3 regions of the Streptomyces sp. NBC_00328 genome follow, and region 3 is predicted to be linked to each of the others. Evidence: riboswitches for the same ligand, from Rfam matches in the RefSeq annotation. Region 3 holds a riboswitch; each other region holds the start of a gene.

Region 1 (4,245 bases), 1.1 Mb from region 3:
GGTCCCCCGCACCTGGGCCACGGGCCGGTGGGTACCCGGGTCCGCGCGCCCGCGCTACGGCCGTTACGCCGACGCCTGCGTCAAGCGCGTGAGTTCCTCGTCCGTCAGCACCAGGTCCGCGACCCCCAGCAGGGCCGGGAGCTGCTCCACGGTGCGGGCGGAGGCGATGGGCGCGGCGACCGTCGGCTGTGCGGCCAGCCAGGCGAGGGCGACCGTCGGGACGGCGACGCCGTGGGCCGCGGCGATCTCGTCGAGGGCGGCGAGGACCAGCGGCCCGCGTTCCGTGTCGAGGTGCTTGGCCGCGCCCGCGGCCCGGGCCGAGTCGACCGTCGTGCCGGGGCGGTACTTGCCGGTGAGGAAACCGGAGGCGAGCGCGAAGTACGGGACGGCGGCCAGACCTGCCTGGGAGGCGACCTCCAGCAGGGAGCCCTCGTAGGTGTCGCGCGAGACGAGGTTGTAGTGCGGCTGGAGCGCGACATACCGCGCGAGGCCCTCGCGGTCGGAGAACTCCAGGGACTCCCGCAGCCGCTCCGGAGAGATATTGGAGGCGGCTATGTGCCGCACCTTGCCGGCCGTCACCAGCTCGTCGAGGGCACCGATGATCTCTTCGACCGGCACGTCCGGCTTGTCGAAGTGCGTGTAGTAGAGGTCGATGTGGTCGGTGCCCAGGCGGCGCAGCGACGCGTCGGCCGCGGCCTTGATGTTGGCACCGGACAGACCCTGGTACGCGGGGTGCTGGCTGACCTTGGTGGCGACCACGATGTCCTCGCGGTTGCCGCGGGTCCTCAGCCACTTGCCGATGATGGTCTCGGACTCGCCGCCCTCGTTGCCCTCGATCCAGGCGGAGTAGGAGTCGGCCGTGTCGAGGAAGTTGCCGCCGGCTGCCGCGTAGGCGTCGAGCACGGCGAAGGACCGGGTCTCGTCGGCCGTCCAGCCGAAGACGTTGCCCCCGAGGGAGAGCGGGAAGACCTCGAGGTCGGACGAACCGAGCTTGCGAAGAGAAGTCATGTACGGGCTCAACACCCGTCCCGGACGGATGTATTCCGCAATCACCTGGGCCGGGGGCCGTCGTCCGCGCCCGGACGACCGACAGCCCTGACGTCGGGGGGGTTGACGTCAGGGCTGCCGGAGATCGGAAATCAGGGGTTAGGGGTTGAGGCCCTTGCTCTGGAGCCACGCCATCGGGTCGATGCCGGTGGCGGCGCCGCCGGGGTGCACTTCGAGGTGCAGGTGCGCCCCGGTGACATTGCCCGTCGCACCCACGCGCCCGATGACATCACCGGTGGCGACCTTCTGGCCCACGCTGACGCTGATGGACGACTGGTGGCAGAACCACAGCTCCGTACCGTCGTCGAGGGTGAGGATCGTGCGGTAGCCGTACGCTCCGGCCCAGCCGGCCTCCGTGATGGTGCCGCTGTGGACCGCCTTGATGAGCGTGCCGGTGGGCGCCGCGAAGTCGAGTCCGGTGTGGTAGCCGGAGGACCACAGGGCACCGGCCTCGCCGAAGGTCGAGGTCAGCGTGTACGAGGACGTCGGCAGCGAGTAGCTCTTGGCGAGCTCGGCGAGGCGCTCCTGCTCGGCCTTCGCCTTGGCCGCCTCCTCCGCCTTCTCCTTCACGGCGTCGGCCTTGGCCTCGGCTTCGTTCTGCTGCTTGGCGGCGAGGTCGACGGCCTTCTTCGCGGCGGCCGTCTGGGCGGCCTGCTGCGTGGCGGTGTCGGCCTGGTTCTGCTGCGACTGGGCCTGCTGCATGATGCGGTCGCGCAGTGCCTCACCGGCGTCGGTGGTGCCCTGGGCCTCGTCGGCGGTGGTCAGACCGGCGCTGGTGAGCGGGGTCGTGGAGCCCTTGGGAGTGCTGGATCCGCCGTCCGAGATCAGGGCCTTGGCCGAATCGGTGACCGACGACAGGTCGGGCAGCGAGATCGAGACGGGCGGCTTGCCCGGAGCGGCGCTGGCGATACCACCCGCGCCGACGGCGGCTATGACGCCGACGCCGAGAACCGTGGAGCTGCGGGCGAGTCCTCCGCCGCGCTGCTTGCCCGTGCGGTGCCGGCCGCGGACGGGAGCGACGGAATCCGCGGTGGGATTCCACTCCTCCCAGGGTCCCTCGTCCTTGCCGTAGCCGAAGGTGTGTGTTTCGTTCGGCGCGAACGAGGTTGGCTGAGCGGGCCGGTTGGACGCCACCTGGCGCACTCCTTTCCTTCCTTGCCGCCTACCGGGTTAGCTGACGGGTTCGGAGCAGGAAGGTCTCCTACGCGCGTACGGCCACCGTGCTTCCACGGCGGAATACGCTCGATTCACCCCACGAGTTGGTTCCCCGGTTCCCTTACGGGATTCGGCGCGTGCGCGCACGGAGCCGCCTCTTGTGACGGTTGTGACGACCGCGCTGCGTTATCGAACGTTAATAGACCCAGGCACCGAATTCCAAGCCGTTCCGACTGATCATTAACGGCTCTTGGCCAGGACTTTGGGGTCATGAGCGATGAAAAACGGGCGAGTTGACCGCATGGTGTCGACACGGGTTTTCCTGACGGTAAGTCAGATGCTACGCGGAGGGGCACCGCCCGGTCACCGCTCGTGACCGAGCCCGGAAAAGCCGTCGCCCAGGGGGTGAAAGACCTCCCGGACAACGCGCGGCTCCCCTCGGCGAGCACCCGTCACGGGCGCCGGACGGCGAGCAGCGCCATGTCGTCCGTCAGCGCGCCGCCCGTGTGCAGGCGGGCCGCCTCGAAGAGGGCGGTCAGCAGCGTGTCGGGGCAGGGAAAGACCCGTCCGGCCAGCCAGGCGGCCGGGTCGAAGAACTCCCCCCGCGCGTCACGGGCCTCGGACAGTCCGTCGGTGTGCAGCAGCAGCGTCGTCCCGCGCGGAAATCCCTCCCGCACCGTCGGGGCGGGCAGGCTTCCCAGTTCACTCATCCCGAGCGGCAGCGCGAAGGACTCGGCGGTGAGGGTGCGGAGCGTGCCGTCGGGATGCAGCAACAGGGGCGGCGGGTGGCCGCGGTTGACGACGCGTACGACGTCCTCGCCGTGCGGGATCTCGGCGAGGACCGCGGTCGTGAACCCCTCGGCCGCGTCGACGCTGTCGCGCCGGGTGCCCGCGCGCGTCAGCGCCCGCTCCAGGCGCTCCGCGACGCCCTCCAGGGTCGCCTCCTGCTCGGCCGCCTCCCGGAACGCCCCGACCACCGTCGCGACGGTGGCCACCGCGGTCATCCCCTTCCCCCGTACGTCCCCGACGACCAGCCGTACACCGTGCGGGGAGTCCTGCACGGCGTACAGATCCCCGCCGATGAACGCGTCCTCCTGCGCTGCCTCGTACCGGGCCGCGACCTCCAGTCCGGCGATCCGCGCCTCGGGCTCGGGCAGCACGGCACGCTGCGCGAACTCGGCGATCTCCCGGACGGAGGCGAGCCGTTCGTCGCCGCGCCGGACGACCGTGTTGATGAGGACGGCGAGTACCGCGGCCATCGCCACGGTGACCACCTCGGTGACCGCGTCGACCTGAAGGACGATGCCGAGGACAAAGTGGGTGATGAGCACGGCGCCGACGGCGAGGACGCCGGTGAGAACGGTTCCGCGCAGCGAATGGAGAGGTGCGGCGACCAGGGGCGCGGCCGCGAACAGGGGGGTCGCGGTGAATTCCGACGGGGTGAGGTAGTCGTAGACGACCCCGGCGGCGACGAACAGCACGGGCAGGATCCGGACGAAGGCGCGTGCGTACACGATCCCGCGCGGCTGCGCTCCCGCCGCCGGACCGGGCGGTGGGACGCTCCCGGACCCGCGGACACCGCGGGACAGCCGGTCGGCCCGGTCACGGGGCCGTCCGGTCCGCCACTCACCTGCCGGCTGCCCCGCCACCCGTCCAGAAGACCCGGTACGGGGGCGGCGGGCGACCGGTGTGGCCCGACCGGGGGAGGACACCGCCTGCCGGAGCGGACCTGGACCGGCCCGAAGCACCGCGCGAACCGGGACCGGCTCCGGGGAACCACGGCCGGAAGAAGGCGAAAGCGGCCGAAAGGCAGCGGAAGGAGGCGGAAGAAGCCGGAAGAAGGCCGGAAAGGAGCCCGGAGCGGCCGGCGGAACCGGTGGGGGCAAACACCAAGGGCCGGAACTCGTGAATCCGAGTTCCGGCCCTTGGCCTTCAGTAGCGGGGACAGGATTTGAACCTGCGACCTCTGGGTTATGAGCCCAGCGAGCTACCGAGCTGCTCCACCCCGCGTCGTTGAAACCAGTGTACGCCATCCGCGGGACC
Region 2 (4,245 bases), 1.6 Mb from region 3:
CGCGCCTTGAGGTCGCGCAGCTGCTCGACCCGCTGCCGGGCCTGCTCCCGCTGCCGCTCCACGTCGCCGATCTGGGCGCGCTGGGAGACGTACTGCCGCATCGGGTAGGCGAGGGCGACGATCAGGGAGCACAGGACCATGGCGAGCAGCGCGGCCCGGCCGGTCAGCCGGGAGCGGCGCGCCTGCCGCTTGGTCTGGGAGCGGTACACCCTGGCCGCCGTCTGCTCGCCGAGCAGCTTCAGCCTGGTCGAGGTGGAGAACCGGTCCCGGTCCTTCACGGCCATGAGTCCCGCCTCCCCACTACCGGCCCGCCGCGCGGGCCCGTCACGTGCGTACGTCCCCGCACACGGTACGGGACCGGGTACGGGGACGTACGAAGGACGCTGCCTGAGCCGTGCGAGGGCTCAGGCCTCGCAGCCGTGCGAGGGCGAGGGCTCAGCCCTTGAAGCGCGGGAAGGCGCTGCGGCCGGCGTAGACCGCGGCGTCGTCGAGGATCTCCTCGATGCGCAGGAGCTGGTTGTACTTGGCGACACGGTCCGAGCGGGCCGGGGCACCGGTCTTGATCTGACCGCAGTTCACGGCGACCGCGAGGTCGGCGATGGTGACGTCCTCGGTCTCGCCGGAGCGGTGGGACATCATGCACTTGAAGCCGTTGCGCTGGGCCAGCTCGACGGCGTCCAGGGTCTCGGTCAGCGAGCCGATCTGGTTGACCTTGACGAGCAGGGCGTTGGCGGAGCCCTCCTCGATGCCGCGGGCCAGGCGCTCCGGGTTGGTGACGAAGAGGTCGTCGCCGACGATCTGGACCTTGTCGCCCAGCTGGTCGGTGATGATCTTCCAGCCGGCCCAGTCGTCCTCGAACAGCGGGTCCTCGATGGAGACGAGCGGGTACGCCGCGACGAGCTCGGCGTAGTACTCGGTCATCTCGGCGGCGGAGCGCTCCTTGCCCTCGAAGGTGTAGACGCCGTCCTTGTAGAACTCGGAGGCGGCGACGTCGAGGGCGAGGGCGATCTGCTCGCCGGGGGTGTAGCCGGCCTCCTTGATGGCCTCGAGGATGAGGTCGAGGGCGGCGCGGTTCGACTCCAGGTTCGGGGCGAAGCCGCCCTCGTCGCCGAGGCCGGTGGACAGGCCCTTGGTCTTCAGCACCTTCTTGAGGGTGTGGTAGACCTCAGCGCCCCAGCGCAGGGCCTCGGAGAAGGACTCCGCGCCGATCGGGGCGATCATGAACTCCTGGATGTCCACGTTGGAGTCGGCGTGCGACCCGCCGTTCAGGATGTTCATCATCGGAACGGGCAGCAGGTGCGCGTTCGGGCCGCCCAGGTAGCGGAAGAGCGGCAGGTCGGACGCCTCGGAGGCGGCGTGCGCGACGGCGAGCGAGACGCCGAGGATGGCGTTGGCGCCGAGCGAGCCCTTGTTGTCGGTGGCGTCCAGGTCGAACATGGCCTGGTCGATCAGGCGCTGCTCGGTGGCGTCGTAGCCGACGAGCTCCGGGCCGATCTGCTCGATGACGGCGAGGACGGCCTTCTCGACACCCTTGCCGTGGTAGCGGTTGGGGTCACCGTCGCGAAGCTCGATGGCCTCGAAGGCTCCGGTGGAGGCGCCGGACGGAACGGCGGCACGACCCGTGCTGCCGTCGTCGAGGCCGACCTCGACCTCGACCGTGGGGTTGCCTCGGGAGTCCAGGATTTCCCGGGCTACGACGACGTCGATGGACGGCACGAGCATCTCCTTTATGGGATGTGACACGGGTACGCAGGACTTGGCAGCCCTGCGGGATGAGCCTAACCGGCCCACGGGGATCGGCCAGCCGATCGACCACCCCTTGAGCGGAACTGAGCGTACATATTGTTCCTGAACGGAACAAAAAAAGAAATGAAAAACCCCGCTCCGGCGCGTGCGGGGGAACACGCACCGGAGCGGGGAGCCCGTGGGAACGGGGACCCTCACCGGGCCTTTCCCAAAAAGGCCCGGTTCGGGAGGGGAACTGTCGTCGGGCCGGAATCCGGCCCGGAAGGCACCCGCGCGCCGCCCGGGAGATGGCCGCCCTCCGCCGAAGGCGACCACACGGCACCGGCGCGCCGCGGTACTCAGCGCAGGTGCAGCTGCTGGCCCGGGTAGATGAAGTCGGCGTCGGCGACGATGTCCTTGTTCAGCTTGAACAGCTTCTGCCAGCCGCCCTTGACGTGCTTCTTCTCGGCGATCGAGCTGAGGGTGTCGCCCTTGACGACCTCGTACTCGCCGTCACCCTTCTTGACCTTCTTGCCGGTCGGGGTGGTGACGGTCTTCTGGACGGCGGGGCGCTCCGCGGAACGCGAGGCGGGCTGCTCCGTCGAACGGGTGGCCGGGGCGCTCTGCGAGGCGCTCGAGGAGGAGGAGGTGGACGGGGCCGCCGGGGCCGCCGGGGCCGAGCCGCCGCCGTAGGTGGTGCCGGACAGGCCGACACCGCAGGACGGCCAGGCGCCCTTGCCCTGCGCGGCGAGGACCTTCTCGCCGATGGTGATCTGCTGCGACTTCGACGCCTGGTCGGCGGTCGAGGCGTAGGCGGTGCCGCCGTACGCGGCCCAGGTGGAGGACGAGAACTGGAGTCCGCCGTAGTAGCCGTTGCCGGTGTTGATCGACCAGTTGCCGCCGGCCTCGCACTGGGCGACGGCGTCCCACTCGGAGGCGGTGGCGGCGGAGGCGCTGCCGGCCGCCATCAGCGGAGCGGCGATGGCGACACCGGTGACACCGGCGAGCGTGGCGACGCGGGTGGCCTTGTTCGGGCGGCGGTGCTTGCCCTTGCTGGAGAACAGCATGGAGAGATCCCCTCACCGACGCCTGCGAGGTGAGCTGTCGGGTTCGGGCCGGTTGAGTTGCCCGGCCGCGCTGCCTTCGGTCCTGTCTCCAGGACGTCCGACGCGCGGCTTCACCCCAAGCCGTTCCCGGATGTCTCTCAACTCCCGGGCCCGGCACTTACCTTGGGTCCCCCGCTCCTGCCTACGGCGCATGACGCGACGACTGTTCCCGTACGGCCGCTGGCAGGATTCGGCGTTGCGACCGTCGGGGCCCGCTGTGGCGAGCAGTCACGACCGTAAGCAGTCGATCGGCGGAAATTCAAAGACGATCAGGGCTTCTGAGACCCATGTCTCACTTGCATCAAATGGGACATTCCCCAGCGAACCAGGACGCGAACTCCCGCTAGTTTTGCACCGTTTCGGCAGTGTCCGCGATGCTCTGACCAGGTGCGACGAGGCCGGGAGCGCTGTCGGTCGCAGTCGCGTCGGCGGTGGGCAGGTCGGCCCATCCGCCTCCGAGGTCCAGCCCGCCGGAAACCTTCCAGAGGTTGCCGATGACGTCCGTGACGTCCGCGACGTACGCGGTGTCGCTCGAGGCGCTCGCGGCATGCCGCCCGGCGGTGCTGTCGGCGCTGCCGCCGGTCGCGCTCTCCGCGGCATCCCCGCCGCGGTGCCGCCCGGTGCCGGTGCTCGGGGTGTCGGAGGGGCTCGAAGAAGCATGCTTCTGACCGGACTTGGCCGATTTGCCACCCTTGCCGGTCGCCGCGTCCGAGCCGTCGGAGCTCTGCGAGGCGCTGGGCTCCGCGGTGCTGCCGGCCGCGTCCGAGGAGTCATCCGAATCAGACGAAGCGGAAGAATCACCTGAAGGTGACGTACTGGGCGAAGTCGCCAGTCCGGACGAGACGTACGAACCGGACTCGTCCTCGCCGTTCGAGGCATCGCCGGCCACGCCCGTGTCGACGCTGACGCCGGCCGCGTCCTTGCTGAGACCCGAGAGCGGCCCACAGGTCGGCCAGGCCGCGAGGCCCTTGTCGGCGAGCACCTTCTCGGCGACGGCTATCTGCTGCGAGCGGCTGGCCTGGTCGGCCCTCGGGGCGTAGTCGAGGCCGCCGTGCGCCTCCCAGTTCTCCTGGTCGAGCTGGAGGCCGCCGTAGTACCCGTTGCTCTGGTCGGCGCTCCACGCGCCACCGCTCTCACACTGCGCCACCCGGTCCCAGGTGTTCCCGTCGGCCGCGCTCGCGCTCGCCGCGGCGAGCAGCGGGATGACGATCGCCGATCCGGTCACCCCTGCGGCGACCATGAGTGCAGGGGCCTGACGAGGGCGACGGTGACGGCCGTTCCCGGAGAGCATACGAAAGCCTTTCGAGTGACAGCAGGGAGTACCGCGGCCCCTGTGAACCAAGAAGCGCAGGCGCCGCGTTGATGGGTGAAGGTAGTCGCACTCGAACGCTGGTTACAAGTCGATGCAGTACAG
Region 3 (4,245 bases):
CGACCGCCCTTGAGGTGCGGTCAAGCGGTGACACGTCCGGCGGCGGCTCACACAGGGGGAGCGGGCCGCCGCCGGACCTTCTCGGCGGTGGTGTCCGACTGCCGTCCCTGGCCCGGACGGTGGTGGGGAGCCGGTCACCTGGTGAAGGACGCTAAACCTGGGAGCGAGCTGTTGGTAACGCTATGTATGGAACTATCGCTATTGGATCGCCGAGAGACCAAATGTGACCAAGATTCCGGTCGTACGTCACGACTTCACGCAGGGTGATGACCGAAGCGGCGATTCCCGGACGGCCCGCGCGGTGCCGGTGCTATGGCTGACGCGTGATGGTCCGGTGGCGAGGGAGTGCAGATCGGGGCCGGAGCGTGACGGGGGCCGGTGGGGCGGGACGGCCCGGGGAACGGGCGGGGCCCCCGGGAGGGGAGGGTGGTCGGCGGGCAGGGGTGGGTCAAGGGTGCCTGGTGGGAATGGGGGCCCGGCCGGGAGGGCCTCAGGGGGTGCAATTAGGCTCCGGCCCCATGGACGTACTCATCCATCTCTTCGTCGGCCTGTGGACCTGACCGGCCGAGGCGGTCCCGTTCGCCGGGGTCGAGGGCGGCCCTGACCGGCGTCCGCTCGGCACGGGGCGGACCGACGGCCGCGTCACCCCCGCGCGGTGGACCTGAGGGGCACCGTCACCCCCGCACGGTGGACCTGAAGGCGAGAGCGGCGCCCGCGGCCGCCGCGAGCCAGGCCGCCACCGCGATCCACAGCAGCACCTGTCCCGGCCCCTTGAGCCAGAAGACGTCGAGGGCGGCCGCGACCGCGAGGGCCGCCACCGCCGACATCCCCATCGGGAAGACGGTGGCCCAGCGCCGGACGTCGTACCGCGGGCGCGGCCACACCACCTCCGCGACGGCCAGAAGGAAGTAGCAGGCGAGGTCGAGCGCGAGCAGAGCGCCCGTCGTATCGCGCAGGACGCCCTGGTCGTCGTTGTTCCACAGGTACGGATCCACGTGGTGCGCCGCGACGAGTCCCGCCCCGGCCAGTGCCGAGATGCCCAGCGCGCCGGCCGCGATCCAGTGGTCCCCTGCGCCCTTCCTCACCTCGCCCAGGTCGAAGCAGGCGAACGAGAGCACGTAGAGCCCGATCCCCAGCCAGAACAGCACCAGCGCGGTGTGCGCGAGCCAGTCCGGGCCCACGGCGGTGGCGATCGTGGCCGCGAGGACCGAGAGCCCCTGGGTGGCCACGCAGACGAGGAACACCTCGCCCGGCATACGGCGCCGCAGACGACGCAGGACGGCCCACAGCAGAACCGGCCAGAGCACGGCCGACAGCGCGAGCAGGGCTTCGGCGAGCTCGTGCCACCCCAGTGCGGAGAACCGGGTGCCGAGCACGGTGGTCGCCGCGACCGCGTCGAGCCCGGCGGGTGTGCCGGCCTGCCGCGCCCACCGCTCCCGGTCGCCCACCAGCCGGACCGCGAGGTCCGCGGCGAGCCCGGCCCAGGCGAGCGACGCGAGGACCAGCGCGATCCGGGAGAGGGTCTCGTGGCCGGTCAGGTGCAGCCCGATCGAGATGATGCCGGTGGCCATGACGGCGGTTCCGGCGGTGGCCGCCCACCCCGCCCGCCGGGCGCGGAGCGAGGTGCTGTCCGGCATGTCCGGTGTGTCTGACATGTTCTCGATGCTAGGGACCTCCGCACCGGGTTGCGGGCGGGCCACGCGCGGGCGGGAGACGAAAACGCGGGGCACGCGTGGGGACCGGGAAGCCCCCGCGCGTGCCCCGCGAGAGCGGCGCCCGTGTCCCGGTCTACGCCGGGCGCACCACGCTGTGGATCGCGGAGGTGCCGTCGTAGTAGATCGACTCCTCGCGGACGTACGCGCCCGGCTTCGGCGCGTGGATCATCATGCCGTCGCCGATGTAGAGGCCGACGTGGCTGATGTCGTCGTAGAAGAAGACCAGGTCGCCGGGCCGGGCGTCGGCGAGGGAGACCGTCGTGCCCGCGTTCACCTGGTCGTAGGTGACGCGCGGGAGGCTGACGCCGGCGGCCTTCCAGGCGGCCTGGGTCAGGCCCGAGCAGTCGTAGGAGTCCGGGCCGGTGGCGCCCCAGACGTACGGCTTGCCGATCTGCGCGCGGGCGAACGCGAGCGCCTCGGCCGCCTTCGACGAGGGGTCCGTGGCCGTCGATCCTGTCGACGAGCCGGAAGCCGTGCCGGTCGTGGTGCCGGACGACGACTGCTGCTGGGCGGCCTTCTCGGCGGTGGCCTGCTGCCGTGCCAGCTCCGCCGCCTTGGCCGCGGCCTGCTCCCGCTTCTTCTTCTCGATCGCCGCCAGCCGCGCCTTGTCCTCGGCGTTCAGCTTCGAGAGCAGGGAGCGGGCCTCGGTGAGCTTGTGCTGCACCGTGGCCTTGGACGTCTTGAGCTCCTTCTGCGAGGCGGTCAGTGACTCCAGGTTCCGGGTGGCCTCCGCCCGCTTCCTGGTGGTGGCGGCCTGCTCGGTGATGTAGTCGTCGACGGCCGCCTTCTGGCGGTTCGTCAGACGGCTCATCAGCTGGGTCTGGTCGAAGTAGTCCTGGGGGTTGTCGGCGAGCAGCAGGGTCGCGGTGTCGGGCGCGGAGGCCCCGGTGCGGTACTGCGCCGCGGCGAACGACCCCAGCTCCTCGCGCGCGGTGTTGAGCTTCTCGGTGCGCCGGGCGACGTCGTCGAGCAGGGTGTCGACGCGCTCGCGCTGCTCGGCGGTCTTCTCCCGGGTCGCGTTGTACTTGTTCGTGGCCGTCTCGGCCTGGTGGTAGAGGTCGTCGACCTTCTTCGAGACCGCTTCGATGCTGGGCCGGGGCTCGGCCGAGGGGGCGGCGTTGGCGGTCTGGGAGAGCAGGGCCACGGAGGTGATGGCCGCTGTGGCGAGGGCCGGGGTCCGTATGCCTGCGATGCGCGCACCCGTGGGACGCGCCTTGCGGTGTGACGCCAAGAGAGGCGACTCCTTCCGTCATCCGCCTACCGAGTTAGCTGTCGGGTTCGGGCGGGTGGTTCCGGAAGGCTGCCCTACGGTCCTTGCCCCACAAGGCGGTTGGACCGATTCACCCCAAGATCGGTGGGTCCCCGGCTCCGGGGCCTCGCGGCGTACCGGACTCGGCGGAGGCCGCTCGGCCCGGCGAGGTTCGCCGGTCGCGGTCGGGCGGCCTTCCGGCACGCTAGCCAACCGGTGTGGCCCGTGTGAAGGTTGATGTGCGATATGCCCGATACATTTTCGTGACCACTGCCGTGTGTCCCGCGGGCGGCGACCCGCTCGTCCGCCCCGTCGAACGGACCCCGCTCGCTCCGGTCCGCTTGCTCCGAGCCGCTCGCCGGAGCCGCTTGTTCCGAGCCGCTCGCCGACGGAATGTCGCGCCGGGTGACCGCTCGGCCGCCTCCGGTCACGGGGTGTGAGGTGTCGTGGCCGGAAGGCCGCCTTCCCCGGGGCGTCCGCCGGGACCCTGGTCACACTTGCGGCCGAGTTCTCGAGGTGGCGGCGGGCTGTCGGTGGGGCGGCCTAGACTCGGAGAGCGATGAGCAGCCTCTTTGACGACAGCTTCCTGGCGGACCTCAAGCCCTCCGGGGCCCACGAGGACGAACACCCGCCGCCGCCCGAGGACGAGCACGTACCGGAGCCGGTTCCGGACGATCTGTTCGGCGGGAAGTTCGACATGCCGCCGAGCCGGGACGCGTACTACCGCGACGGTGCGCCCAGGCCCGCCGTGGACCCGGCGGCCCTGCTGGACGGACTGAACGAGAACCAGCGCGCGGCCGTGGTCCACTCCGGCTCCCCGCTGCTCATCGTGGCCGGTGCCGGCTCCGGCAAGACCCGCGTGCTCACCCACCGGATCGCGCATCTGCTCGGCGAGCGGAACGTCCACCCGGGCCAGATCCTCGCGATCACCTTCACGAACAAGGCCGCGGGCGAGATGAAGGAGCGCGTCGAGGCGCTCGTGGGCCCGCGCGCCAACGCGATGTGGGTGATGACCTTCCACAGCGCCTGTGTCCGCATCCTGCGCCGCGAGAGCAAGACGCTCGGCTTCACCTCGTCGTTCTCGATCTACGACGCCGCCGACTCCAAGCGGCTGATGGCGCTCGTCTGCCGTGATCTCGACCTCGACCCCAAGCGTTTCCCGCCGAAGTCGTTCAGCGCCAAGATCTCGAACCTGAAGAACGAGCTGATCGACGAGGAGGACTTCGCCGCCCAGGCCACCGACGGCTTCGAGAAGACCCTCGCCCAGGCGTACGCGATGTA

The links. A riboswitch is a leader RNA that binds a small molecule or an ion and turns the genes downstream of it on or off. The one in region 3 is predicted to bind cyclic di-AMP.
Region 1: linked by a shared signal. The riboswitch ahead of OG485_RS21275 (M23 family metallopeptidase) and the one ahead of OG485_RS26290 (C40 family peptidase) in region 3 are both predicted to bind cyclic di-AMP.
Region 2: linked by a shared signal. The riboswitch ahead of OG485_RS18930 (transglycosylase family protein) and the one ahead of OG485_RS26290 (C40 family peptidase) in region 3 are both predicted to bind cyclic di-AMP.

Annotation. Positions count from the first base shown of each region.
Region 1 is NZ_CP108013.1:4,871,773-4,876,017, forward strand. Features, by position in the region: gene OG485_RS21270 (aldo/keto reductase) at 64-1,008, opposite strand; gene OG485_RS21275 (M23 family metallopeptidase) at 1,147-2,181, opposite strand; cyclic di-AMP (ydaO/yuaA leader) riboswitch at 2,192-2,348, opposite strand; gene OG485_RS21280 (PP2C family protein-serine/threonine phosphatase) at 2,655-3,716, opposite strand; tRNA gene OG485_RS21285 (tRNA-Met) at 4,139-4,212, opposite strand.
Region 2 is NZ_CP108013.1:4,343,558-4,347,802, forward strand. Features, by position in the region: gene OG485_RS18920 (FtsB family cell division protein) at 1-284, opposite strand, end outside; gene eno (phosphopyruvate hydratase) at 436-1,722, opposite strand; gene OG485_RS18930 (transglycosylase family protein) at 2,085-2,792, opposite strand; cyclic di-AMP (ydaO/yuaA leader) riboswitch at 2,797-2,991, opposite strand; gene OG485_RS18935 (transglycosylase family protein) at 3,175-4,071, opposite strand.
Region 3 is NZ_CP108013.1:5,966,432-5,970,676, forward strand. Features, by position in the region: gene OG485_RS26285 (tellurite resistance/C4-dicarboxylate transporter family protein) at 675-1,637, opposite strand; gene OG485_RS26290 (C40 family peptidase) at 1,789-2,946, opposite strand; cyclic di-AMP (ydaO/yuaA leader) riboswitch at 2,955-3,123, opposite strand; gene pcrA (DNA helicase PcrA) at 3,524-4,245, shown strand, end outside.